2 linked regions of the Anaeromyxobacter diazotrophicus genome follow. The protein of the gene in region 1 interacts with the protein of each later gene in a pairwise test. Links are inferred from orthologs where the notes say so. Each region holds a gene or a part of one and is shown on either strand. Other genes may lie near its edges. The genes, in order: secG and secA.

Region 1 (6,485 bases):
GGCGAAGGCGCGCGGGGTGGACTTCATGCTGCCGGTGGACCACGTCTGCGGCGCCGAGGCCACCGCGACCGCGAAGCGCGAGGTGGTGAACGACCGGGCCATCCCGGACGGCCTCATCGGCCTCGACATCGGCCCGAAGACGCTCGACCGGTACCGGCAGCGCGTGCTCTCCGCCAAGACCGTCTTCTGGAACGGCCCCATGGGCCTCTTCGAGCAGAAGCCGTGGGCGGAGGGCACGTTCGGCGTCGCCCGCGCCATGGCCGAGTCGCCGGCGGTGACGGTGGTGGGCGGCGGCGACAGCGCGGCGGCGGTCGAGGAGGCCGGGCTGGTCCCGAAGATGAAGCACGTCTCCACCGGCGGCGGCGCCAGCCTCGAGTTCGTCGAGGGGCGCGTCCTCCCCGGCATCCAGGTGCTGGAGAGCTAGCGATGGCGACGCCCCGGCAGAAGTTCGTCTGCGGCAACTGGAAGATGTTCAAGACGACCGGCGAGGCGCGCGAGCTCGTGCGCGCCCTCGCGCCGCTCCTCCAGGGCGCGGCCGGGAAGGTCCAGGTGGCGGTGGCGCCCCCGTTCACCGCGCTCGCCGCGGCCGCGGAGGCGCTGCGCGGGACGCCGGTGGAGCTGGCGGCCCAGAACTGCCACTTCGAGCCGCAGGGCGCCTTCACCGGGGAGGTCTCCGTGCCGATGCTGGCCGACCTCGGGGTGAAGCACTGCATCGTCGGGCACAGCGAGCGCCGGCAGCTCTTCGGCGAGACCGACGAGGGGGTGCGCAAGAAGGCGGCCGCGCTGCTCCGGGCCGGGCTCCTCCCCATCGTCTGCGTCGGCGAGACCTTGCAGGAGCGCGAGGCGGGCCGGACGCTCGAGGTCGTGTCGCGCCAGGTGCGCGGCGCGCTCGAGGGGCTGGCGGCGGCCGACGTGGCGCGGCTCACGCTCGCCTACGAGCCGGTGTGGGCCATCGGCACCGGCAAGACCGCCACCACCGCCCAGGCGCAGGAGGTCCACGCCGCGGCGCGTCAGCTCCTCCGCCAGCTCTTCGGCGCGGCGGCGGAGGAAGTTCGCATCCAGTACGGCGGTTCCGTCAAGCCGGACAACGCCGCCGAGCTCATGGCGCAGCCCGACGTCGACGGCGCGCTCGTCGGGGGCGCGAGCCTCAAGGCGCCCGATTTCTCGAACATCGTGAAAGGTGCACTCCGTTGATCACCCTCGTCACCGTCGTCCACGTCATCGTCTGCGTCGTCCTCATCCTCGTGATCTTGCTGCAGGCCGGGAAGGGCGGCGGCATGGGCGCGGCCTTCGGTGGCGGCTCGCAGACGGTCTTCGGCGGCCGCGGCGCGCAGACCTTCCTCGGCAAGGTGACGAGCGCCTGCGCGGCGATCTTCATGATCACCTCGCTCACGCTCGCCTACCACGCCTCCCACACCAGCTCGGTCGTGAAGCCCGACTTCGCCGCCCCGGCGCGGCCGGCCGGCCCGACCGGCGAGACGAACGTCCCGGCGCCTCCGCCGCTCGGCCAGACGAGCGCTCCGCAGAGCCCGGCGCCCGCGCCCGCGAAGTAGGCGGGGGCTCGTCCCCCGCCGCAGCGCCTCCAAAAGAAAAGGGACCCGTCGCCGGGTCCCTTTTTCGTTGCTGCTTCTCGAGTGCCCAGGGCGAGATTCGAACTCGCACGCCTTACGGCGCCACCCCCTCAAGATGGTGTGTCTACCAGTTCCACCACCTGGGCGTTTCGGCGGGGCTTATCTAGCAAACGGCCGTCTGGGGCGCAAGGAGGCGTTGCGCGTGCTTGCCACTTCTCCGGCGTGCGTTACCCATCTCACATGAACACGGAGCTTCAGGAGGAGACGACGACTCGCGATCTGGACCTGCCGGGCGCCTGCGTGGGCTGCGGCGGACCCCTCGCCGCCCGCTTCAGCCCGGGGCGCGCACATGGTGTGTGCTTCACCTGCCACCTCGTCAGCGAGCTGGGCCTGGCCCGCTCCGCCGAGGGCGTGCAGCTCATCCAGCTGCCCCGCGCAGCCGCCTAGGCGGCCGCGGGCGGCGCCGGGGGCCCCGAGGCCCTCCAGCGGGCCCGGGAGGTCTCCAGAGGCCTTCCCGCGGCCCCGCCGAGGCGCCGCCGGACGCCGGGGACCCGCTACCCGCCCTCGAGCATGTCCCGCGTCTTCTCCTTGTCCTTCCACTCGTCCGCGGTGGGGAGCGGGTCCTTCTTCTCCGTGATGTTGGGCCAGGTCTTGGAGAGCGAGGCGTTGAGGGCGACGTACTCCGTCCAGCGCTCGGGGAGGCTCTCCTCGGGGAAGATGGCCTTGGTCGGGCAGGCCGGCTCGCAGGCGCCGCAGTCGATGCACTCGTCGGGGTGGATGACGAGGAAGTTGGGCCCCTCGTAGAAGCAGTCGACGGGGCAGACCTCGACACAGTCCGTGTACTTGCACTTGATGCAGGGCGCCGCGACGACGTAGGGCATGAGGGAACGCTCCTTTCGCGCATGGATAATGGCCGCGCCGGGCTGCGCAAGCGTGACTCCGGGCAGACCCCTTCGGCTCGGCGGTTCGCCCGGCCCGCGCGCGCCGGGGCACGACGCGGTACGTGGCGATACGCGCCGGCGTGTCCGAGGGGGGGCGCGAAGCGGCGCACGGCTCCGGCCGCGTGGTCCTCGCGCCGCGCGTGTAGCTCGGGGCCACGCCGCGCGACGCGTGACCCGGGACGGCCGGCGAAAAACTCGCTCGCGCGGTGGCGGGTGCACGAACTGAACGCCGCGCTCGCTCAGACAGTTTCGCCGGCCGACACGGCACACAGGGCGCGGCGTGGCGGCCACGGGCCACGTGGGCGGCGCTGCGGAGGCGGCCTTCGCCGCGCGCCGCTTCGCGCCCCACCGCGCGGCGTGTTCGCGCTCGCCGCCAGCCCGCTCGCGGAGCGACGCCGGGAGGCGGCGGGGTGGCCCTCCGCCGGAGCGCAGGCCGACCTGCGGAAGAGCACGCTCGGTGAACAGGCGCTGCACCGCCGGTGCCGCGCCGCGCGCGTTTTTCCCGCGCCTCCGCGGCGCGGCACGTTGCGGTGCAAGCCGCCGAGCGTTTCTGAACCGGCGGCCGTAGCAATCCGGCAGGTCGTCGCCGAGCACCGCCGGAGGGCCACCCCGCCGCCGACCCCCGGCAACCCCGCGAAGGAGTACCCCGCGGGCGTCCGAAAGAGCACCGCCGCCGGCCCCAGGGAGGCCGGCGGCGGGAGTACCACCTCAGGGATCGCGGACCTCAGTCCTCGTAGTAGTCGAGCCCGAGGTGCGTCACGAGCTCCTCGCCGGCCAGGTGGCGGAGCGTGTTCTTGAGCTTCGTCTGCTGGATGAAGAGGTCGTGCTCCGGGTAGAGCCCCTCGGCGTGCTGCGGGCTCTTGAAGAAGAACGACATCCACTCCTGGATGCCCTTCATCCCCGAGCGCGCCGCCAGGTCGATGAAGAGGGCGATGTCGAGCGCCACCGGCGCCGCGAGGATGGAGTCGCGGCACTGGAAGTTGACCTTGATCTGCATCGGGTAGCCGAGCCACCCCTTGATGTCGATCGCGTCCCAGCCTTCCTTGTTGTCGCGCCGCGGCGGGTAGTAGTGGATGGTGACCTTGTGGTCGAAGTGGCCGTAGAGCTCCGGGTAGAGCTTCGGCTGCAGGATGTGCTCGAGGACCGAGAGCTTCGAGACCTCCTTGGTCTTGAAGCTGCCCGGGTCGTCCAGCACCTCGCCGTCGCGGTTGCCGAGGATGTTGGTCGAGAACCAGCCCTCGAGGCCGAGCATGCGCGCCTTCAGCATGGGCGCGATGGTCGTCTTCATGAGCGTCTGGCCGGTCTTGAAGTCCTTGCCCATCACCGGCACGCCCTGCTCCTTCGCGAGCTGCAGGAGGGCCGGGGTGTCGATGGTGAGGTTCGGGGCGCCGTTCGCGAACGGCACGCCCTCCTTCAGCGCCGCCCAGGCGTAGATCATCGAGGGCGCGATGGCCGGGTCGTTGTCCTGGAGGCCCTTCTCGAAGCTCGCCAGGTCGCCGTGGACGGCCGAGGGCTCGATGTAGACCTCGGTCGAGGCGCACCACAGCATGACCGCGCGGTCGCAGCCGTTGTCCTTCATGAAGCGGCGGATGTCGGCGCGCAGCTGCTCGCCGAGCTCGCGCTTGGTGGGCGCCTTCTTCACGTGCGTGCCGTGGAGCCGCTTCACGTACTCGGGCGCGAAGACCGCCTCCATGGGCTTGATGGCCTGGAGCGGCTCCTTGAGCTGATCGAGCAGGTCCTGCTCGAGGACCTGCGCGTGCGTGGCCGAGGCGTAGGCGTCGTCCGGGAAGACGTCCCAGCCGCCGAAGCGGATGTCCTCCAGCGCGGCGATGGGCACCAGCTCCTTGATGAGCGGCGAGCGGTTCTCGTTCCGCTTGCCGAGCCGGATGCGGCCCATCTGCGTGACGGAGCCGATGGGCTCGGCGAGGCCGCGCTTCACCGCCTCGACGCCGGCGAAGAGGGTGGTGGCGACCGCGCCCATCCCCGGCGTGAGCAGCGCGAGGCGTCCCTTGGCGGGGGCGATGGTGGGCTTGTTCGTGGGCTTCACGTGTGTGTTCTCCTCGCGCGCTGTGGCGCAGACATGCGCGGCGGCCTCACCCGCGATCCGGCCTGCAGAGCGAGGGGACCGATGCGACGGGTGGGGTTCCGGCGCGCGCCGGCTCGGCAGGGTACACTTCCTCGACCATGGGATCCAAGCATCGAACGGGTGGCGGGATGGCGCAGGCGGCATGAGAGCGCTCGTCCTCTTCCTCCGGGCGCCGGAATGGGAGGCGCGGCACCACGCGATCTCGCTCGCCATCACGGCCGCGGCGCTGGGCGACGAGGTGCACCTGGCGCTCTTTGGGGGGGCCCTCTCGGCCTTCGCCCGGGGCCAGTTCGGCGACGGCGCCCCCGAGGCCGCGCGGGCCGCCCGCGTGCCCCCGCTCGACGCCACCCTGGCCGAGGCCCGGCGCGACCTGGGGGTGCGGGTGGTGGCCTGCGAGACCGCCCTCAGGCTGGCCGGCCTCGACCCGGCGAGCGCGGTCCCGCCGCTCGACGCGGTGGTGAGCCTGCCGGCGCTGTGGCGCCTGGCGCAGCAGGGCCGCGCACTGACCGTGTAGGGGGCCGGCGGCGCGCCGCCGCGGCGACGAACGGGGTTGCCCCGGCGCCACCACCTCCTCTATGAAGGCGTCGATGAGCACGACCTTGGCCGACAAGCGGGCGCTGGTGATCGGGGCCGGCGGGCTGGGCGGCCCGGCGCTGCTGGCGCTGGCGAGCGCCGGGGTCGGGCGGCTCGTCCTGGTGGACGACGACGCGGTCGACCCCTCGAACCTCCACCGGCAGCCGCTCTTCGGCGCGGCCGACGTCGGGGCGCGCAAGGCGGAGGTGGCCGCGCGCCGACTCGGGCGGCTCTTCCCGGGCGTCCAGGTGGAGCCGCACGACCGGCGCTTCGACGACGCGAGCGCGTTCGAGCTGGCGCGCGCCGCCGACGTGGTGGTCGACGGCTCGGACAACTTCCCCACCAAGTTCCTCGCCAGCGACGCGGCCGTCGCCGCCGGCAAGCCCCTCGTCCACGGCGGGGTGCTCCGGTACACGCTCCAGCTCCTCACCGTGCTGCCCGGGGAGACGGGGTGCCTGCGCTGCCTCTTCGAGGCGCCGCCGCCCGAGGGCGCCGTCCCGAGCTGCGCCGAGGCCGGCGTGCTCGGGCCGCTGGCCGGCTTCGCCGGCTCGCTCATGGGCGCCGAGGCGGTGCGCGTGCTCTCGGGGGACCGCGGCAGCTACGCGGGGCGGCTCCTCGTGTACGAGGCGCGCGCCGCGCGATCGCGGACGGTCCCGGTGCGGCGGCGCGAGGGGTGCCCGGCCTGCCGCGCCCGCGCCGCCGCCGCGGCCCAGCACCTCGAGATCGACCGCACGCCGCGCGGGGGCGAGGCGTGAGCGCTCCCGCCGCGGCGCGGGTGGACGTGCGGGACGTGGCCTGCCCGCTCACCTGGGTCCGCACCCACCTCGCGCTCTCGCGCGTGGCGGTGGGCGAGGCGGTCGAGGTGCTCCTCCTCGCCGGCGAGCCGCTCGAGAGCGTCCCGCGCACCGCCGAGGAGGAGGGGCACCGCGTCGTCGCGCGCGAGCCGTGCCCGGAGGCGGGGGAGGGCGCCTGGCGGCTCCTGCTGGTGAAGGGCGAACCGCCGCCGCGCGACGCGTGGACCCCGTGAGCGACCTCGCTGGAGGCTAGACCCTTGTCCCTGTCCGACGACGAGCTGGCGCGCTACGCCCGGCAGCTCATCCTCCCCGGCTTCAACGCCACGGCCCAGGAGTTCCTGCGGGCCGCCCGGGTCCACGTGGTCGGCGCGGGCGAGCTGGCCGGCCCCGCCCTCGTCTACCTGGCGCAGGCGGGTGTCGGCGCGCTCTTCGTGGACGACGCGCTCGACGTGGCGGCGGAGGACCCCGCGGCCTGGCTCTACCGCGCCGACCAGGTGGGCGAGCCGCGCCTCTTCACGGC
Region 2 (15,965 bases), on another replicon or contig:
GCGGCAGCAGCGGGAACGCGGCGGCCGGCAAGACGTTCAGCTACGGCACGGCGTCGACGGCGACCAGCCTGCAGACGAGCGCGGTCGACACGCAGCTCTCGAGCGCCCTGGCGGTGAAGTCCGCCCCCGGCGCCGACGGCGTGCAGTCCCTGGGCGACTTCGCCGGGGTGACGGACGCGCTGCTCGGCAGCAGTACGGGCGTGACGCTCGCCTCGGCCGACCCGGCCCAGCAGCAGCTCGTCGCGGCCGGCCGGCGCGCGGCGCTCAGCAAGGCGCTGACCGCGGTGCCGTCCTCGAGCACCTCGAGCACCTCCTTCGACAACGAGGCGACCTGCGTGGTCGCGACCGCCGCCAAGGTCACGCTGAGCGGCTGCACCCTCACCATCGTGGACCCGTCCGCCTCCGGCAAGGTCGTGGTGGACGGCTGGGCGGCGTACGATCCGGCGGCCGCCAAGCTGGCCTGGGATCTCTCGCTGGCGAGCACGCTCGCGCTCACCAGCTTCACGCCGCCGGGGTCCGCCACGGTCAAGTTCCACGAGTCTGGCGCCCTGGCGGTGACCGACACCACCTTCAAGGGCGAGTTCCTGGCCGACATGGGCATGACCTTCTCGGCGCAGGGCCAGTCCGCGTCGGTCGGGGTGGCCGAGGCGCTCGTCATCGACGTCACCTACGCCGGGACCCCCGCCTGCGTGACGGGCGGGACGCTCGAGGCGAAGCGCGTCTGGACGGCGCTGCCCCAGGGCGCGAGCGGCCCCCAGTACGCGGACGCCGCCGCCAAGATCACCTGGACCGGCTGCGGCTCGGCGCTCGTGGCGCTCTCGCACTAGCCGTCGCAGCGTGAAGGGGCCGGGTCCGCCAGCGGCGGGCCCGGCCCTTGCTATTTCCCGTACGGGACGTGCTCCGCGTCGAAGCGGGCGTAGTCGCTCGTCAGCTCCTCGCCCTCGGCGATGTCGCGCGCCGCCACCGTGGCGCCGCCGTCGGCGTCGGGGAAGTCGTGGCAGTTGGGCGCGTCGGAGTGGTTGAAGAAGCGCGCGTCGTCGCCGCAGAGCACGTAGCTCTTCCGCACGAGGTCGAGGTAGGTGTACTTGCGGACCTGCTCGCGGGCGGGCGGCGCGAGCGCCTCGATCTGCGCCGCGGAGAGCTCCAGGTCGAGGCTGGGCTCGAGGCGCCACACCACCGTGCCCGCGGGGATGCGCTGCGCCGCGAAGAGCCCGATCCCGTGGATGCCGCTCTCCGCGAGGTACGTCTTCACCAGGAGCATGAACCTCTCCGGCGCCGCGACGGCGGCGCTTGGTCGAAAGCGGCCGAGAGATTAGTCCATCCGGCGCCTGTCGCAACTCGTTCGCGGCGCGCGGCGCTACTCTCGCGAGCGGCCTCGCAGCGCCGCCAGGCGCCGGGCCAGCTCCTCCTCCAGGCCGTTCCCCGACAGCTCGACGATCCGCTCCCCGCGCAGCGGGTCGGGCAGGTACTGCTCGGGCACGTAGTGCCCGTCGAAGTTGTGCGGGTAGCGGTAGCCCCCGCCGTAGCCGAGCCCCTGCATGAGCTTCGTGGGCGCGTTGCGCAGCTTGAGCGGCACCCCCAGCGGCCCCTTCTCGGTCACCAGCCGCCGCGCCGCCGCGTAGGCGGTGAGCGCGGCGTTCGACTTGGGCGCCAGCGCCAGGTAGACCGCCGCCTGGGTCATGGGCAGGACGCCCTCCGGCAGCCCGACCAGCTCCACCGCCTGGAGCGCGTCCACCGCCACCCCGAGCGCGCGCGGGTCGGCGTTGCCGACGTCCTCGCTGGCGAAGATCACCATCCGGCGCAGCACGAAGCGCGGGTCCTCGCCCGCCTCCAGCATCCGCACCAGGTAGTAGACCGCCGCGTCGGCGTCGCTGCCGCGCAGCGACTTGATGAAGGCGGAGACGACGTCGTAGTGCTGCTCCCCCGCCTTGTCGTAGAGCAGCGCCTTGTGCTGCAGCGCCTCCTCCGCGTCCGGGGGCAGGATCTCCTTGCGGCCGGCCAGCCGCGCCGCCGCCGCGGCGACCTCGAGCGCGTTGAGCGCCCGGCGCGCGTCGCCGTAGGCGTAGCGGGCGAACAGCTCGCGGGCGCCGGCCGAGAGCGCCACGTCGCCGCCGAGCCCCCGGGGCGAGGCCACCGCCCGGTCGAGCAGCGCGCCCACCTCCTCCTCGGTCAGCGCGCGCAGCGTCACCACCCGGCAGCGGGAGAGGAGGGCGGCGTTGATCTCGAACGACGGGTTCTCGGTGGTGGCGCCGATGAGCGTGACCACCCCCTCCTCGACGTGCGGCAGGAAGGCGTCCTGCTGCGCCTTGGAGAAGCGGTGGATCTCGTCGACGAACAGGAGCGTGCGCTGCCGCTGCATGCGCCGGCGGTCGCGCGCGGCCTGCACGATCTCCCGGATCTCCTTCACCCCGCCCATGAGCGCGCTGAAGGGGACGAACACCGCGCCGGTGCGCTCGGCCATGATGCGGGCGAGGGTGGTCTTGCCGGTGCCGGGCGGCCCCCACAGCACGAGCGACGGCACCTGGTCGGCCTCGATGGCGCGCCGGAGCGCGCGCCCCGGCCCGAGCACGTGCTCCTGCCCGACGAAGTCCTCGAGCCGCCGCGGGCGGAGGCGCTCCGCCAGGGGCCGCCCGGAGTCGTCCTGCTCCGCTGCGTGGTCGAACAGGTCCATGTCGCGCCAGCTTATATAATGCGCCGGATGCCGCCCACGACCTGCCCCGTCCCCCGCTCCGTAGGGATCGTCCACAAGCAGAGCTCGCGCGCCGCGGCCGCCTGCGCGGCGGAGGCGGCGGCCGCGATCGCGGCGCGGGGGCTCACGGTGCTCGTCGACGAGCAGGAGGCGGCGCGGCGGGCCGACCTCGTGCTCGTGCTGGGCGGCGACGGCACGCTCATCCACGCGGCGCGCATCCTGGCCGGCCGGCCGGCGCCCATCCTCGGCGTCAACATGGGGAGCCTCGGCTTCCTCACCGAGGTGCCGCAGGCGGAGCTCTACCAGGCGCTCGACCACGTCCTGTCCGGGCAGGCGGTGCTCTCGGAGCGGATGAAGCTGCGGGTGCACGTGCACCGGCAAGCCCCTGGCGGCGGCGAGCTCAAGCTCCTGGACACCGAGGTGCTGAACGACGCGGTCATGGCGAAGGGGACGCTCTCGCGCATGGCGGAGTTCGAGGTCACCTGCTCGGACGACCTCGTCACCACCTACAAGGCGGACGGCATCATCGTCGCCACCCCCACCGGCTCGACCGCCTATTCACTGGCGGCGAATGGCCCCATCCTCTTCCCCACCATGCGCGGCGTCATCCTCACCCCCATCTGCCCGCACATGCTGACGCAGCGCCCGATCGTCCTGCCCGACGACCGCACCCTCAACATCCGGCTCGCGCCGGAGAGCGAGGTCTACCTCACCCTCGACGGCCAGACCGGCCTGCAGCTGCAGCCCGGCGACCGCGTGCAGATCAAGCAGTCGCAGAACCGCGTGCTGCTCGTGCAGAGCCCGCGGATCGACTACTTCGGCATCCTGCGGACGAAGCTCCGGTGGGGGGAGCGGTAGGCACCTGAACGGGAGATACGCCTGAAAATTTGATCAGTGTCGGAGGTGCGCCTCATACTCCGCGCATGCTCACGACCCTGCGCATCTCCGGGCTCGCCGTGGTCGACCAGGTCGAGGTGGCCTTCGGGCCGGGCCTCAACGTCCTCACCGGCGAGACCGGCGCCGGCAAGTCCATCCTGCTGCAGGCGCTCCACCTGGTGCTGGGCGGCCGCATGAGCGCGGAGGCGCTGCGGGAGGGCGCCGACGAGGCGGTGGTGGAGGCGCTGTTCGAGCTGCCCGCCCGCCACCCGGCGCTGGCGCGGCTCGAGGCGGCCGGGCTGCCGGTGCCCGCCGCCGGCGGCGAGGTGCTCGTGCGCCGGGTGGCGACGCGGAGCGGGCGGGGGCGCGCCTTCGTGAACGGGGCGCTCTGCACCGTCGGCATGCTGGAGGGGGCGCTGCGCGGCCTCGTCGACCTCACCGGGCAGCACGAGCACGTGGCGCTGCTCGACGAGGCGAGCCACCTCTCCCTCCTCGACGCGTTCGCGGGCGTGGACGGGGAGGGCGGCCTCCTCGCCAGCTACCGCGCCGCGTTCCAGGTCCTCCAGACCTCGCTGCGGCGGAAGGCGGAGCTGCTCGCCGCCCGCGAGGAGCGGGCGCGCCGGGCCGACTGGCTCGCGTACCAGCTGCGCGAGATCGACGCGGCGGCGCCCCGGCCGGGCGAGGACGCCGAGCTCGACCGGGAGCGGCAGGTCCTGGCGGCCGCCGAGCGGCTGCGCGCCGCCGCGCGCGAGGCCGAGGCGGCGGTCTACGCGGAGGAGGGGAGCGCCGCCGAGCGGGTGGGGCGGGCGGCGCGGTCGCTCGCCGAGGCGGTCCAGCTCGACCCGCGGCTCGAGCCCGCGCTGGCGCTCCTGCGCTCGGCGGGGGCCGAGCTCGACGAGGCGGGCCGGCTCCTCGCCCGCTACGCCGAGGCGGTGACGGGCGACCCGGAGCGGCTGGCGGAGGTGGTGGAGCGGCTGGAGCTCTTGCGGGCGCTGGCGCGCAAGCACGGCGGCTCGGTGGCGGAGGCGCTGGCGCGCGCCGCGGCCATGCGGGCCGAGCTGGCCCAGGCGGAGGGCGCCGCGGGGGAGCTCGAGCGGCTCGAGCGCGCCGCGGAGGAGGCGGGCCGGGCCGCCCGCGCCCTCGCCGCCGCCCTGTCGGAGGCGCGGCGGGAGGCGGCCGCGGCGCTCGGGCGCGAGGTCCGCCAGGAGCTCGCCGCGCTCGCCATGGCGCGCTGCCGCGTCAGCGTGGAGTTCCTCGCGCCCGAGGGCGCCGTCGACGCGGCCGGCGCCGCGCTCGGCCGGGAAGGCGCGGAGCGGGCGCGCATCCTCATCGCGCCGAACCCGGGCGAGCCGCCGCGGCCGCTGGCGCGCGTGGCCTCGGGCGGGGAGCTGTCGCGGCTCCTGCTCGCCCTGAAGCGCGCGCTCGCCCGCACCGATCCGGTGGACACCTACGTCTTCGACGAGGTCGACGCCGGCATCGGCGGCGCGGTGGCGGACGCGGTCGGCCGGCTGCTCTCCGAGGTGTCGCGGGAGCGGCAGGTGGTGTGCGTCACGCACCTGCCGCAGGTCGCGGCCTTCGCCGACCTGCACCTCCGGGTCGAAAAGCGCGTGCAGGCGGGGCGGACCGCCACCGGGGTGGTGCCGCTCGCAGCGCCCGACGCTCGCCGCGCCGAGCTGGCGCGGATGCTGGCCGGCGCCACGCTCACCCCCTCGGCGGTCGAGCACGCGGGGGCGCTGCTCGCCGCGGCGCGCGCCGCGGCCGCCGCCTCCGGCGAGGCCCCCGTGACGGGGCGTCGTGGGCGGCCGGTGCGCAGCGCCGCCCGGCGTGCGGGAAAGGTGCGCCTTAGCGCCCAGTAAATGGCCGTGGAGGGCGCGCGCGCGTTGACCGCCCGCACCCCGCGTTGGTACGATCCCCGCCAGTCCGACCCCCATGACGATCGCCGCCCGCGGCCAGACCGACGTCGGTCGCAAGCGCGACCACAACGAGGACTCGTTCCTCGTCGACGAGGGGCTCGGCCTCTTCATCGTGGCGGACGGCATGGGCGGCCACGCCGGCGGCGGCACCGCCTCGCGCCTCGCCGTCGAGACCATCCAGTCGCGGGTGCGCGTCGCGCGGGAGGCCGAGCCGGAGCTCTTCACCAGCCCCGCCCCGCTCGAGGAGAGCTCGCTCCGCGAGGTGCTGCGCGACGCCGTCGAGAGCGCGTGCCAGAACATCTACCAGGCGGCGCAGGGCGACCCGGCGCTGGCGGGGATGGGCACCACCGTCACCGCCGCCGTGCTCGCCGGCCGGAACACCTACATCGCCCACGTCGGGGACAGCCGCTGCTACCTCGTGCGGCGCGGGCGCATCTACCAGGTGTCCGAGGATCACTCGCTCGTGAACGAGCAGCTCAAGGCTGGCGCCATCACGCCCGACGAGGCGCGCCACAGCCGGTTCAAGAACATCATCACCCGCTCGGTCGGGTTCGAGGCCGACGTGGCGGTGGACATGGTGGGCCTCGAGGTGGACCCGGGCGACCGACTCGTCATCTGCTGCGACGGGCTGTCGAACCTCGTCGACGACCAGGAGATCCTGGAGGTAGCGGGGGGCACCTCGCTGGAGGCCGCGCCGGGGAAGCTGATCGACCTCGCCAACGAGCGCGGCGGCGACGACAACATCACCGTGATCGTCGTTCACATCGGGTGACGTGTGCGCCGTGGTGGGCGCGGCTCGGCCGGGCTCGCACCCTGAATGGTTGACTCCTCCAGAGGGGCAGTGTTACCGGTCATGGGTTGCCTGTAACGCGGTCGGGGGACAGACCGCGCTTCCCGGCCCGCACGTCCGCGCTTAGCTTTCGCCGGATGCGTGACGAGGCCCTAGACGGTGAGGGGATGCCGACGCCTCCGAAGGCTCAGCAGTACACCCTGATCGTCGTCAGCGATCACTCGCAGGCGGTGCGGAAGTTCCGCCTGCCGCGTCGCTGGCTGCGCCGCGGCGCCTACGCGGGGGGTGGCGTGGCCCTCGTCGGGCTCCTCACGCTCGGGCACTACTTCAGCCTGCTCGGCACCGGCACCGAGAACCGCATCCTGCGCGAGGAGAACGCGCAGCTGCGCTCACAGATCCTGCTCGTCCAGGAGAAGGTGGCCCACATCTCCGCCACCCTCGACCGCGTGGAGCGGTTCGACGCCAAGCTGCGCACCGCCGTCACGCAGCTCCAGGATCCGGAGCGGGGCCTCGCCATCGGGCCGGTCGGCAAGAGCGCGGAGACGCCCCTCGCCGGCGCCGCGCCCGCCGCGCACGAGAGCGTGGCGGCGCTCCCGGGCCGCCTCGCCTCGCTCGAGTCGGAGGCGACGCGCCAAGAGTCGTCCCTGCGCGAGCTGCAGGAGTACTTCGACGACCAGAAGTCGTTGCTCGCCTCGACGCCGTCCCTGTGGCCGGCCCGCGGCTGGGTGACCTCCGACTTCGGCGTGCGGGTCGATCCCTACACCGCCGAGCGGATGATGCACCGCGGGCTCGACATCGCCACCGCGACCGGTCAGCCGGTCTACTCCCCCTCGGACGGGACGGTCGTCTTCGCGGGGACCGAGGGCGGCTACGGCAAGGTGCTCGTCATCGACCACGGCTACGGCGTGAAGACCCGCTACGGCCACCTCTCCGAGATCTTCGCCAAGCTGGGCGAGCGCGTGAAGCGCGGCGCCCGGGTCGCGGCGGTCGGGAACACCGGCCGCTCGACCGGTCCGCACCTCCACTACGAGGTGCGCGTGAACGGGATCCCGGAGAATCCGCGGAAGTTCATCCTCGAGTAGGGGGCTGCGCGGGCCCTGCGGCGCGCGGCGCGCGCCCGCCATTTGCTTTGGGCTGGCCCTGCGTTACCTAAGAAGGTAGCTTCGGCCCGCCTGTCGCCTGGGGGCTGGGCAGCCAGCCGAATCGGCCCTCGTCACGGGCGCTTGCGCCGTCTACCGCGGCGTGGGGCGCTCGCGTCGTTTCGAGGCGGACCGCTCATTAAGGAAGCCGGATGCTGAACTACGTCCTCAAGAAGATCGTCGGCACGAAGAACGAGCGCGAGCTGCGCCGGATCACCCCGCTCGTCGCCCAGGTGGCGGCGCTCGAGCCGAAGATGAAGGCGCTCGCCGACGACGACTTCCCGCGCCTCACCGCGCGCTGGAAGGAGGAGGTCCAGCAGAAGGGCCGCCCGCTCGAGGAGCTCATGCCCGAGGTGTTCGCCGCCGTCCGCGAGGCGGGCGTGCGCGCGCTCGGGATGCGGCACTTCGACGTCCAGCTCATCGGCGGCGCCGTGCTGCACCACGGGAAGATCGCCGAGATGAAGACCGGCGAGGGCAAGACCCTGGTCGCGACGCTCCCCTGCGCGCTCAACGCGCTCGCCGGCCGCGGCGTCCACGTCGTCACCGTGAACGACTACCTGGCCCGCCGCGACGCCGAGTGGATGGGGCGGCTGTACCGGTTCCTCGGCCTCTCCACCGGCGTCATCGTGCACGGGCTCACCGACCAGGAGCGTCAGCGCGAGTACGGCTGCGACATCACCTACGGCCAGAACAACGAGTTCGGCTTCGACTACCTGCGCGACAACATGAAGTTCCGGCTGCAGGACTACGTGCAGCGGGAGCTCCACTACGCCATCGTCGACGAGGTCGACTCCATCCTCATCGACGAGGCGCGCACGCCGCTCATCATCAGCGGCCCCTCCGACGAGGCCACCGACAAGTACTACGTGGTGAACCAGGTCATCCCCTCGATGATCAAGGACCAGGACTTCACCGTCGATGAGAAGACGCGCACGGTGGTGATGACCGACTCCGGCATCGGGAAGATGGAGAAGAAGCTCGGCGTCGGGAACCTGTACGACCCCGACCAGATCGAGCTCCTGCACCACGTCGAGCAGGCGCTCCGGGCGCACCACCTCTACCGCAACGAGGTGGACTACGTGGTGAAGGAGGGCGAGGTCGTCATCGTCGACGAGTTCACCGGCCGCATCATGCCGGGCCGGCGCTGGTCGGACGGCCTCCACCAGGCCATCGAGGCGAAGGAGGGCGTCAAGATCGAGAACGAGAACCAGACGCTCGCCACCATCTCCTTCCAGAACTACTTCCGCATGTACTCGAAGCTGGCCGGCATGACCGGCACGGCCGACACCGAGGCGGCGGAGTTCGCCGACATCTACAAGCTCGACGTGGTGGTCATCCCCACCAACCGCAAGAACGTCCGCAAGGACTCCGAGGACGTCGTCTACAAGACCGAGCGCGAGAAGTTCGGCGCGCTGTGCACCGAGATCGAGGAGCGGAGCAAGAAGGGGCAGCCGATCCTGGTCGGCACCGTCTCGGTGGCGAAGAGCGAGGTGGTCTCGTCGCTGCTCAAGAAGCGCGGCGTGCCGCACAACGTCCTCAACGCGAAGCACCACCAGCGCGAGGCCGAGATCGTCGCCCAGGCCGGCCGCAAGGGGGCGGTCACCATCTCCACCAACATGGCCGGCCGCGGCACCGACATCCTGCTCGGCGGCAACCCGGAGATGATGGCGAAGCACGAGCTGGGCCCCGCCCCCGACGCGCCCATGGAGGGCGAGGAGGAGGCCGCGTTCCAGGAGCGCCGCGCCGACTGGGAGAAGCGCCTCGCCGAGCTGACGGCGCGCCTCAAGGAGCAGACCGCGAAGGAGCACGAGGAGGTGACCGCGGCGGGGGGCCTCCACATCGTCGGCACCGAGCGCCACGAGTCCCGCCGCATCGACAACCAGCTGCGCGGCCGCGGCGGCCGGCAGGGCGACCCCGGCTCGTCCATCTTCTACCTGTCCCTCGAGGACGACCTGATGCGCATCTTCGGGTCGGACCGCATCTCCCGCATGATGGAGACGCTGGGGATGAAGGAGGGCGAGCAGATCGAGCACCGCTGGCTCACCAAGGCCATCGAGAACGCCCAGAAGAAGGTCGAGGCCCACAACTTCGACATCCGCAAGAACCTGCTCGAGTACGACGACGTGATGAACCAGCAGCGCAAGTCGGTCTACCGGCTGCGCCGAATGGTGCTCGGGTTCGGCGCGGGCGTGCCGGTGGTGGAGTTCGACGAGGACCCGAAGACCCGCAAGAAGACCCGCCGCGAGCAGGTGTGGAGCTGGGACGACGAGCGCGAGCACGTGCTCGACCTCATCGAGGACCTCGTCGTGGACATGGTGGCGAACACCTGCCCCGAGGGCACGTCGCCCGCGAAGTGGGACCTCGACGCGCTGTCCGCGCTGGTGAAGGACCAGTTCGGCCTTGAGGTGAAGTTCACCGGGCCGGCCTCCGGCCGCGGCGGCGAGGCGCGCGCGGCCATCGAGGAGCAGGTCTACAACGTGGTCGAGAAGGCCTACCGGGCGAAGGAGGAGCAGCTCGGGAAGGACCAGGACGGCGTGCCGGTGCTGCGCCGCTGGGAGCAGTACATCTACCTCCAGTCGATCGACCAGCTGTGGAAGGACCACCTGCTCGCGATGGATCACCTGCGGCAGGGGATCGGGCTCCGCGGCTACGGCCAGAAGGACCCGAAGCAGGAGTACAAGAAGGAAGGCTACGAGATGTTCGTCCAGATGACCTGGCGCGTGAAGAGCGCGGTCATCGGCAACATCCTGCGCCTGCAGCTCGTCCGGCAGGAGACGGCCGAGGAGATCGAGGCGAAGCGCCTCGCCCTGGCGCGCCGCCAGCGCGTCACCGAGAGCCACGGGGCCGAGGCGGACGGCGAGGCGCGCAAGCCGGTCAAGCAGGAGACGGTGGTCCGCACGCAGCCCAAGGTGGGCCGGAACGACCCCTGCCCCTGCGGCTCGGGCAAGAAGTACAAGAAGTGCCACGGGGCGACTGAGGCAACCGCCTGACGGCGGCGGGGCGCAGGGCCCCCCCGACAACGACCGGTAGGGCGGGGGCTCGTCCCCCGCCGCCAGCGCCGTGGACACCCCCTCCCCCTTCGACCTCGACCTCACCGTCCGCAGCCACGGGTTCTACGACCTCGCGCCCTGGCGCTACGACGCCGGGCGGAAGGTGCTCGCGCGCCCGCTCCGGCTCGCGCCGGGCCGGGTGGTGGACGTCGAGGTGGCGCCGCGGGACGGCGCGGGCGGCGGGCTCGCGCTCCGCGTCCGGGCGGAGGGCCGGCTCTCGGCGGCCGAGTCCGCGGAGGCGCGGCGGCAGGTGCGCGTCTGCCTCGGGCTCGACGAGGACCTCGCCCCCTTCTACGCCAGGATCCGCGAGCTCGAGGCGGGCAGGGGACGAGCCCCCGCCCTACGGCGTGCACGCTCCTCGTTGCCTGCCCTCGCCTGGGCTGCGGAGCGCGGGGCTGGGCGCCTGCTGCGCTCGCCGACGGTCTTCGAGGACGCGGTGAAGACGCTCTGCACGACCAACTGCTCCTGGGCGCTCACCCGCGTCATGACCGCGAACCTGGTGGAGCGGCTCGGGGAGCCGGGCCCCGGCGGCGCGCGCGCGTTCCCGTCGCCCCAGGCGATGGCGGCCGCGCCGGAGCGCTTCTACCGCGACGCCGTCCGGGCCGGTTACCGCGCCGGCGCCCTCCGCGAGCTGGCGCGCCGGGTGGCGAGCGGGGAGCTCGACGTGGAGGCCTGGCGCGATCCGGCGCGCGCCACCGGGGCGCTGGCGGAGGAGATCGCCGGGCTCGCGGGCTACGGCCCCTACGCCACCGAGCACCTGCTCCGGCTCCTCGGGCGCCACGACCACCTGGCGCTCGACTCCTGGACCCGTGCGAAGCTCATGCGGCTGCGCGGGCGCCGCCGGGTCCCCACCGACCGCGCCCTGCGCGCCTGGTACGCTCCGTACGGGCGCTTCGCCGGCCTCGCCATGTGGCTCGAGGTCACCGCCGACTGGCACGGGCCGGCGTCCAGCTGGCCCTGAGGGGGCCTCGCGGCGGTTCGGTTGACGCGGCGCAGCGGCGTCGACATGTTCGAGTGCGGCTGTTGACCCGAGAATCAACGGAGCCTTCGCCCATGTCGAACCCAGCGCAGATCCTCGATGTTTCCGCCCTCCCGCCCGGCGGCGGGTTCCTGCTCGCCCCGGTCGGCCAGGAGCGCATCCGGACCCCCGACGACTTCACCGAGGACCAGCGCGCCTTCTTCCGGACCGCGGAGCAGTTCGCGGAGGAGCGGGTGCTCGCGAACGCCGCCCGCATCGAGAAGAAGGACTATCCGTTCGTGCGGCAGCTCCTGCGCGAGGCGGGCGAGCTCGGGCTCCTCGGGCTCGACGTGCCGGAGGCGTACGGCGGGCTGGGCCAGGACGAGACCTCGTCGATGCTCGTCACCGAGGCGATGGCGAGGCTCGGCGCCTGGTCGGTGACCTTCGGGGCGCAGGTCGGCATCGGCTCCCTGCCCATCGTCTACTTCGGGACCGAGGCGCAGAAGCGCCGGTACCTGCCGAAGCTCGTCTCGGGCGAGTGGGTGGCGGCCTACGCGCTCTCCGAGTCGTCGTCCGGCTCGGACGCGCTCGGCGCGCGCACGAAGGCGGTGCTCACGCCCGACCGCAAGCACTTCGTGCTGAACGGCTCGAAGCAGTGGATCACCAACGCCGGCTTCGCCGACGTCTTCATCGTGTTCGCCAAGATCGACGGCGACAAGTTCAGCGCCTTCATCGTGGAGAAGGGGACCCCCGGGTTCTCGCTCGGCGCCGAGGAGCACAAGATGGGCATCCGGGGCAGCTCGACCTGCCCGCTCATCTTCGAGGACGCGAAGATCCCGGCCGAGAACCTGCTGGGCGAGCCGGGCAAGGGTCACCGCATCGCGTTCAACATCCTCAACATCGGCCGGCTCAAGCTGGGCGCCGGGTGCGTGGCCGGCTGCCGCGGCGTGCTGCAGCTCGCGGTCGAGTACGGCCGCGACCGGCGGGCGTTCGGCCAGCCCATCACCGGGTTCGGCCTCGTCCGCGAGAAGCTCGCCCGCATGGCGGCGCTCGTCTACGCCGGCGAGGCGATGAGCTACCGCACCACCGGCCTCATCGACGAGCGGATGGCGCGGTCCGGCGCGGCGCACGGCACGCCCGCGTTCGACCAGGCGGTCATCGCCGCCGTCGAGGAGTACAACATCGAGGCGTCCATCCTGAAGGTGTGGGGCTCGGAGGCGCTGTCGCAGGCCGCCGACGAGGCGCTCCAGATCCACGGCGGGTACGGCTTCGTGGAGGAGTACGCCATCGAGCGCGTCTACCGCGACAACCGGGTGAACCGCATCTTCGAGGGGACGAACGAGATCAACCGGATGCTCATCCCCGGCACCCTGCTGAAGCGCGCCGCCAAGGGTCAGTTCCCGCTGCCGCAGCTCGCCCGCACCGTGGGCGAGGCGGCGGCGCGGGGCGAGCTGCCGCGGCCCGGCCCCGGCCCGCTCGCGCGCGAGCGGCGCCTGGCCGAGCTCAACAAGCACCTCATGGTGTACGCCCTGCAGGCGGCGGTGGAGACCTTCGGCCCGGCGCTCTCCGAGAAGCAGGAGGTGCTGGGCGCGCTGGCCGACGTGGCCATCGAGGCGTACGCGGTGGACAGCGCCGTCGCCCGGGCCCTCCAGTCGGCGCGCGACGGCCGGGTCGAGCCGGTGGCCGAGGCGTGCGTCAAGCTCTACGCGGTCGAGGCGCACGAGCGCGCCTACGCGCAGGCGAAGCGGGCGCTCCGCGCCACCGTCACCGACGTCGCCGCCTGCCGGGAGCACCTCGGGCGCCTCCGCAAGCTGTTCGACGAGGACCCGGCCGACCTGACCGCCCTGCGCGAGATCATCGTGACGAAGACGCTCGAGGCCGGGAAGTATCCGCTCGGCTGGGCGTAAGATGCGGGCATGAAAGCCGCCTTCGTGCTGGTCCGGTGCGAGCTGGGCAAGATCGAGCAGGTCGCGAACGCCCTCATGGAGATCGAGGGCGTCTCGGAGGTCCACTCCATCACCGGGCCCTGGGACCTGCTCGTGAAGCTCTACGCGCCCGACTACGACGCCTTCAGCGACGTCATCCCGGGCCGGGTGCAGAAGCTCCCCGGCATCCGCGAGACCGAGACCTTGCTCGCCTTCCGCGCCTTCCGGGCGGAGGGGTAGGGCGCCGGCCCGCCGCTAGGCGCCGAAGTCGCGGCGGTACATCCGCACCACCGCCACCACGAAGGTGACGGCGAGCGGGCCGACCAGGAAGCCGATCGGGCCGAAGGCGGCGAGCCCGCCGAAGAGCGCGAAGAAGATGACCGCGCCATGGATCGGCACGCCCCCGCGGATGAAGAGCGGCTTCACGACGTTGTCGATCATGCCCACCACCCCGATCCCGAACAGGGTGAGGCCCACGCCCGCGGCGGTGTGGCCGGTGAGGAGCTGGACCAGTCCCAGCGCCACCACCATCACGGTGGCGCCCAGGAATGGGATGAGCGACACGATGAAGGTGGTGACCCCGAAGAAGATCGGGTTCGGCACCCCCGCGAAGTAGTAGCCGACGGTGGCGAGGACCGACTGCACGCCGCCGGTGGCGATGGTGGAGACGAGCACGGTCACCGTGACGCGCCGGAAGTCGCGCAGGAGCTCGGAGACCTGCCCCCGCTTCACCGGGATGGCCTCGTTGAGCCACTCCACCAGCGCGGGCCCGTCGAGCAGGAGGAAGTAGAGCGCGACCAGGGTCAGGATGCTCTGGAACAGCACGCTGCCGGTGGTGGAGACGACGCTCCCCAGCACCGTGGCGGCCCGCGCCCCCTCGGACGCGGCGAGCTCCTGCAGCCGCCCCAGGCTCGACGGCACCGCCTCGGCCAGCCGCTCCGCGAAGGGCCGCAGTGACGCCGGGACGTGCTCGACCACGTTCTGGAGCGCGTGGCTCGCCAGCACCTGCCGCAGCCAGCCCACGCCGGCCTGGATCTGCGGGACGAGGACCGCGCCCAGCGCGGAGAGCGGGGCGACCACCGCCACCAGCACCGCCGCGGTGAGCAGCCCGGCGGCGAGCTTGCGCCGCTCCCCCAGGGCCGCCGCGAGCCGGGTGGTGGCCGGGCCGAGCGCCCCCGCCAGCACCGCCGCCACGAAGAGCGGCGTCCACAGGGGCAGCAGGATGACGACGAGCAGCGCGAGCGCGAGGAGCGCCAGGAGGATGAAGACGGCGTGCGCGGTGCGGGCCGGGACCATGGCTCTTCTTACCGCGTCCGCGGGCCGGGCGGTGGCGGCGAAGGTGGCTGAAGAGGAGGGGGCCCCGCGCAGCGGGGGAGGGCGAAGCTTTGGACGGGCGGGGCGGCACGCCCCGCTAGAAGTTCAGATGCACGCGCTGGGGTGGGATGCCGGCGCGGGCGAGGGTGGCCCGCACGTCGTCCACCATCGCCGTCATGCCGCAGGCGAAGGCGACCGAGCTCTCCGGCGGCGCGCCGCCGAAGGCGAGGGAGCGCGCCACCTCCTGTACCCGCCCGCGGACGCCCGGCCAGGCCTCGTCCTCCTGCGACGGGCAGAGCACCACCCGCACGCCCCCGCGCTCCCAGGCGAGGTGCTCGCGCTGGTACGCGAAGTCGCGGCCGCGCCGCTGGCCGTAGAAGAGCGTGACGCGGTCGAACTCCTCGCGGTGCGCGAGCACGTGCTGGACGAGTGCGCGGATGGGCGCGATGCCGGAGCCGGCGGCGAAGAGCAGCACGTGCCGGCCGTGCCCCTCCTCGACCGGGAACCCCTTCCCGAACGGCGCGGTGATGGCCATGTCGGCGCCGGGCAGCGCCGCCGCCACGGCCGCGTCGGCCACCTTGCCCCCGCGCTTCACGAGCAGGTCGACCATGCCGGCGGGGTCCGGCGCGCTGGCGAGCGCGAAGTACGCCTCGCCGGCCGACGTGTGGAGCTTCACCACCTGGCCCGGGCGCTCGTGCGCGCGCGCGGCGTCCGGCGGCAGCTGGAGCCTGACCGCGCGGAGCGCCGGGGTCTCGTCCCAGGCGGCGAGGACGCGGGCGCCGATGAGCGGGGCCGAGGCGAGGGTCACGGCCCCTCTCTACCATCTTCCCCCGGGTGAGGGGCGGGGAGAGGGGGCGGCAGCGGCAGCGATTGACCGTCGCGCGCCGCCAGGGTCGGGACGCCGGTCCGCTCCGAGATGGCGAGCGCCACGCGCTCCGGACCCTCCCGGACGAGCTGCATCCCGAAGTGCGTCAGCACCGCCAGCCGGGGTCGCACCGCCGCGATGAGCCGCTCGGCGTCGTCCGCGCCGAGGTGGAGCAGGCGGCGGTCGCCGCCCTGGAGCCGGGTGGTGTTCACGAGCAGCACCTCGACGCCGGCGTACGCCTCCGCGAGCGCGTCCATCCAGAAGGTGTCCACCACGTGCCCGACCGAGACCCCGGGCGCGGTGAGGCGGTAGCCGTAGGTCTCGACGCCGTGGTCGTGCGCGAGCGGGGTCGCGAGCGTGATCCCCGGCGCGAGCTCCCAGGCGCCGCCCGCCCGAAGCCGCTCGATCCGGGCCGGGAACGCCTGGGCATACCGGAACACCACCGG

Evidence for each region.
Region 2: the proteins of secG (region 1) and secA interact in binary tests that used the Escherichia coli proteins (3 or more experiments, as listed by UniProt). The link is inferred for Anaeromyxobacter diazotrophicus from one-to-one orthologs.

Annotation. Positions count from the first base shown.
Region 1 is NZ_BJTG01000004.1:265,334-271,818, forward strand. The notes cover bases 1-2,871. They hold secG (preprotein translocase subunit SecG), read left to right. Parts: upstream 1-1,190; coding sequence 1,191-1,553; downstream 1,554-2,871. Other genes in these bases: HWY08_RS09785 (phosphoglycerate kinase), read left to right, coding at 1-424; tpiA (triose-phosphate isomerase), read left to right, coding at 427-1,194; HWY08_RS09805 (hypothetical protein), read left to right, coding at 1,812-2,018; fdxA (ferredoxin FdxA), read right to left, coding at 2,126-2,452. Also shown: HWY08_RS09815 (inositol-3-phosphate synthase), read right to left, coding at 3,237-4,559; HWY08_RS09820 (DsrE family protein), read left to right, coding at 4,741-5,112; HWY08_RS09825 (HesA/MoeB/ThiF family protein), read left to right, coding at 5,186-5,926; HWY08_RS09830 (sulfurtransferase TusA family protein), read left to right, coding at 5,923-6,198; HWY08_RS09835 (HesA/MoeB/ThiF family protein), read left to right, coding at 6,223-6,485. UniProt on the Escherichia coli protein: Subunit of the protein translocation channel SecYEG. Overexpression of some hybrid proteins has been thought to jam the protein secretion apparatus resulting in cell death; while this may be true it also results in FtsH-mediated degradation of SecY.
Region 2 is NZ_BJTG01000001.1:119,508-135,472, reverse strand. The notes cover bases 7,197-10,597. They hold secA (preprotein translocase subunit SecA), read left to right. Parts: upstream 7,197-7,559; coding sequence 7,560-10,397; downstream 10,398-10,597. Other genes in these bases: HWY08_RS00555 (DNA-3-methyladenine glycosylase family protein), read left to right, coding at 10,468-10,597; HWY08_RS00565 (M23 family metallopeptidase), read left to right, coding at 7,197-7,350. Outside these bases: HWY08_RS00595 (hypothetical protein), read left to right, coding at 1-827; HWY08_RS00590 (SET domain-containing protein), read right to left, coding at 878-1,261; HWY08_RS00585 (replication-associated recombination protein A), read right to left, coding at 1,358-2,671; HWY08_RS00580 (NAD(+)/NADH kinase), read left to right, coding at 2,699-3,547; DNA repair protein RecN, read left to right, coding at 3,613-5,421; HWY08_RS00570 (Stp1/IreP family PP2C-type Ser/Thr phosphatase), read left to right, coding at 5,495-6,250; more of HWY08_RS00565, read left to right, coding at 6,436-7,196; more of HWY08_RS00555, read left to right, coding at 10,598-11,418; HWY08_RS00550 (acyl-CoA dehydrogenase FadE), read left to right, coding at 11,511-13,322; HWY08_RS00545 (Lrp/AsnC ligand binding domain-containing protein), read left to right, coding at 13,332-13,580; HWY08_RS00540 (AI-2E family transporter), read right to left, coding at 13,596-14,636; HWY08_RS00535 (ferredoxin reductase domain-containing protein), read right to left, coding at 14,752-15,462; HWY08_RS00530 (MBL fold metallo-hydrolase), read right to left, coding at 15,459-15,965. UniProt on the Escherichia coli protein: Required for protein export, interacts with the SecYEG preprotein conducting channel.